Regions from separate parts of the Arthrobacter sp. NPDC058130 genome, predicted to be linked through region 2. Evidence: riboswitches for the same ligand, from Rfam matches in the RefSeq annotation. Region 2 holds a riboswitch; the other holds the start of a gene.
What was found. Region 2 has a riboswitch for thiamine pyrophosphate ahead of ACFVTM_RS19840 (ECF transporter S component). Riboswitches for the same ligand answer to the same signal wherever they lie in the genome.

Region 1 (2,193 bases), on a different contig from region 2:
GTGAGCTCGGCCAGGGTGTCCAGCTCGGCGAACTGCGCCGCGTCGTTGGCATCCGCCGTGGCGCCGGGCCGCAGCCCGTCACCCAGGGAGAACGCGACGTCGTACTTCGCGAAGATTTCGCACAGCTCGTCGAAGTGGGTGTAGAGGAAGTTCTCCTGGTGGTGCGCCAGGCACCAGCCGGCCATGATGGAGCCGCCGCGGGAGACGATGCCTGTGACCCGGTTGGCCGTCAGGGGCACATAGCGCAGCAGCACCCCGGCGTGGATGGTCATGTAGTCCACGCCTTGCTCGCACTGTTCGATCACGGTGTCCCGGAAGATCTCCCAGGTCAGGGCGTTCGCCTCGCCGTTGACCTTCTCCAGGGCCTGGTAGATCGGGACGGTGCCGATGGGGACGGGGGAGTTGCGGATGATCCACTCCCGCGTGGTGTGGATGTCATCGCCGGTGGAGAGGTCCATCACCGTGTCCGCGCCCCACTGCGTGGCCCACTGGAGTTTGTCGACCTCCTCGGCGATGGAGCTGGTCACAGCCGAGTTGCCGATGTTGGCGTTGATCTTCACCAGGAAGGCCTTGCCGATGATCATCGGCTCCGATTCGGGGTGGTTGACGTTGTTGGGAATGATCGCCCGGCCCGCGGCCACCTCGCTGCGCACCAGCTCCACATCGCAGTTCTCGCGCAGCGCGACGAACCGCATTTCCTGGGTGATGACGCCGTCGCGCGCATAGCGCATCTGTGTGACGGTCCGGCCCTCGACGGCGCGGCGCGGCACCGGGCGTCCGCCCTGCCATTCGGCCGATGCCGCACCCCGGCGGACCGCCGACTTGCCGTCGTCGAGCAGCTCCCGTTCCCGGCCGGCGTAGGGTTCGGTGTCCGCCCTCGCCTCGATCCAGGGCGCCCGGAACGGCTCCAGTCCGCGGACCGGATCGCTGCCGGGACCGGCCGTGCGGTAAACCCGGAACGGGGCGTTCGCGACGCCGCCGGGGGAGGGCTGCAGGGCAATCTCGGTCACCGGGACGCGGATGCCATGCTCCGGGTCCGTGGTGAAGGCCAGCGAGTGGGACTTCAGCGACTGGGTGGGGGCTGCTTCATTCTGGGCAGGGCTGTGCTGTGTTTCTGTGGTGCTCAAAGGATTACTCACTTCCTTCGCCGGCATTACCCGGACAGGTTCAACGGTCGCAGGCTGCGCTAGCCCGATCTCAGCCCCTGCAAGGGCACCCGTGTGGTCGTAAACGAAGCTACCACAGGCCGTCGCGAACCCTGCCGAGTGTGACGTGGCCGCCGGATCGTCATGCGGATTAGGCTTGAGGCCATGACCAGCATCATCGAGTTCACCGGCCCGATCCTCACCGCGGCGGACCAGGAGCGCCGCGGGCTCTGGTCGGTGGACGGCCTGCTGACCTTCGACCGTCCCGCTGGCGCGCCGGACCTCGTGCTGGACGGCTGGGTCATTCCCGGGCTCGTGGACGCACACTGCCACATCGGCCTCGGCCCGGGCGGGGACGTCTCCGAGGCCACCGCGGAATCCCAGGCGCTGGCGGACCGCGACGCCGGGACGCTGCTGGTCCGCGATGCCGGCGCCGTCCACGACACCCGCTGGCTCCAGCAGCGAGCGGACCTTCCCCGGATCATCCGCTCCGGCCGGCACATCGCCAGGGCCCGGCGCTACCTGCGGGGCCTGGCCGTCGAGGTCGAGCCCGATGATCTCGTCGAGGCCGTCCGGAAGCAGGCCCGTGCCGGCGACGGCTGGGTCAAGCTCGTGGGGGACTGGATCGACCGCGACGCCGGCGACCTCGCCGCCAGCTTTCCGGCCCGGACGGTCAAGGACGCCGTCCAGGCCGCCCACGATGAAGGGGCCCGCGTCACCGCGCACTGCTTCGCCGAAGACACCCTGGATGACATGCTCGACGCCGGGATCGACTGCATCGAGCACGCCACCGGCCTGTTGCCGCGGCACCTGCCGCGCTTCCTCGAACAGGGCGTCCCGATCGTGCCCACCCTGATCAACATCGCCACGTTCCCGGACATCGCGGCGCGGGCGGAGGCCAAGTTCCCCCGCTATGCCGCCCACATGCGCTCGCTGTGGGAGCGGCGCGCCGAGCGGGTCCTCGAAGCCCACGAGGCCGGGCTGGCCATCTATGCCGGGACCGACGCCGGAAGCGTGATCAGCCACGGCCGGATTGTGGACGAGATCC
Region 2 (2,193 bases):
CGCCTCGCCCACCCGCGGCCAGATCTCCGCCGCGGGGACGGCAAGGTTCTCGGCCCCGAAGGCGACGTCGTCGCCGAGGCGGGAGAGGACCACCTGCGTTTCCGGGTCCTGCTGCACAAGCCCGGCGCGGCCGCGCTGCGCCCGTGGCGGGGCGCCGTCGATCAGCAGGCTTCCGGTCTCGTCTGAATCTTCGGCGTCTCCCGCCGGTCCCGAAGCGCCGGCCGCGCCGTCCCCCAGCACGCCAGCCAGGGCATGGAGCAGCGTCGATTTGCCGGCGCCGGAGGGGCCCAGCAGGAGCACGCGCTCCCCCGGCCGGATGTCCAGGTCAAGGCCGCTGACGGCGGGCCGGGGCCTTCCGGCATGCCGCCAGCCCCAGCCGCGGGCCGTGACGGCGGCCGGCCGGACTCCCGGTGAAGGTCTCATGAGTCGTCTGCAGGTTTCAGCTGTAGGTTCGCGAAGTCGGCTCAGGAGAAGACGGGCTCCGTGGCGGCCTTGCGGGAGGCAAAGGAGCCCAGCACTCCGGTCTTGGCCAGGCCTCGGGTGGCGAGCCAGGACAGTCCGCCGGCAATCACTGCTCCGGAGATGGTGGTGAAAACGATGTACGCGAGCTTGTCGCCGGCTTCGTAGGCGATGTTCCAGCCCCACGGCAGGAACGAATCGTTCAGGCCGCAGAAGAGGCCCGCACCCGCCCCGGCCAGCAGCGATACCGGCAGGTTGAACTTCTTGTAGAGGAAGGCCGCGAAGACCAGCTCCGCGCCGAGGCCCTGCAGGACACCGGAGATCAGCACCGTGGTGCCGTACTGGGAACCCATGATGAGTTCGCCCGTGGCCGCCACGGTTTCGCAGAAGAGCGCTGCGCCCGGCTTGCGGATGATGAGCATGCCCAACACGGCGGGGATCATCCAGCCGCCGGCGTAGAGTCCACTGAGCGGCGGGTAGATGGCGTTGACCGGGGTTGAAATTAGGTTCGCGCCCTGGGACCAGGCCCAGAAAATGACGCCGCCGGCAACGGCGATCAAGGCGGCCACCACAATGTCCACCACACGCCAACTGTAGTTGCGGCGGGCGGATGAGCGGCTGGCGGAACCAGGCTGTGCTGAAATATCTGTCATGTCGTCCTCCTGGGGAACAGGAGGGGAGGATGCTCCGGCCGGCCGCGGCCTCCGCCGCCCTCCGCGCACCCTGAGATCTCGACTCCCTTGCGCCGGTACTAACCGGATCAGGTTCGAGGGTCTGCGGCTGTCCGCACTCTCAGCGCCCACCAGCGGTTTTCCCCGGATTTTTCCGGTGATGCCCGACGGCGGCGCTCCCCTGTCGTAAATTATTCTGCCCTTGTGGGCTGGCTCAGTTTACACCCGGACGGCCGGGTTTTCAGTGGTGTGCCGTCACAATCCGGGACCGGGCAAAGCGGGTCACCGCGGCCAGGAATTGCCGCTTGGTAGAGTCGACCTGTCGGACACCCGGACCCGCCTGCGGGCGGCCTAGTCACGCACCGGAAAGCTGGATAATTTTGACGCTCACACCAGATCCCTCCGGGGAATACGACCCCGACTCGAGCGAGCCGCAGCCGCAGGGATCCCTTGCGGCGCTCATCGGCCGCGTGCTGGCCGAGATGGAGGCCCTCCAGTTCGCCTCGTTCAGCAAGGACGACGCCCTGGACCTCGGGCTCCTCCTCGTGGAGCTGGGCAGGCAACGCTCGCTGCCCATCGCCGTCGACATCACCAAAGGCGAGCAGGTGCTCTTCCACGCCGCCCTGGACGGCGCCACGCCGGACAACGAACGCTGGATCAACGCCAAGAAGCGCACTGCAATGCGGTACGAGGTCCCGTCCCTGCTGGTGGGCCTGCGCGCCCGCGCTGCCGGCGGCAGGATCGAGGACAACGCCTGGTTCGACCAGATGGAGTTCGCCGCCCACGGCGGAGCGTTCCCCATCTACGTCCGCGGCACGGGCGCCGTCGCCGTCGTCACCGTCTCGGGCCTGCCCCAGAAGGCGGACCACGATCTTGTGGTCGAGGCCCTGCGGAACGTCATCACACCGGAACGCTAGGCTAGGGGAAGCCCCTGTTCCCGCCCGAAGGAGACCGAAGAATGAACATCCTCATCAAGCTGCTCGGCACCGGCATCAGCCTGGCGGCCGGCTTTGCCGGCACCAAGCTGGTGGACACCATCTGGGAAAAGTCCACGGGCAACAAG

Region 1: linked by a shared signal. The riboswitch ahead of thiC (phosphomethylpyrimidine synthase ThiC) and the one ahead of ACFVTM_RS19840 (ECF transporter S component) in region 2 are both predicted to bind thiamine pyrophosphate.

The regions. Positions count from the first base shown of each region.
Region 1 covers NZ_JBHVTV010000010.1:166,202-168,394, forward strand. The annotation lists gene thiC (phosphomethylpyrimidine synthase ThiC) at 1-1,127, opposite strand, end outside; TPP riboswitch at 1,123-1,230, opposite strand; gene ACFVTM_RS16815 (amidohydrolase family protein) at 1,311-2,193, shown strand, end outside.
Region 2 covers NZ_JBHVTV010000014.1:129,110-131,302, forward strand. The annotation lists gene ACFVTM_RS19835 (ABC transporter ATP-binding protein) at 1-423, opposite strand, end outside; gene ACFVTM_RS19840 (ECF transporter S component) at 465-1,112, opposite strand; TPP riboswitch at 1,179-1,323, opposite strand; gene ACFVTM_RS19845 (heme-degrading domain-containing protein) at 1,511-2,047, shown strand; gene ACFVTM_RS19850 (DUF4235 domain-containing protein) at 2,089-2,193, shown strand, end outside.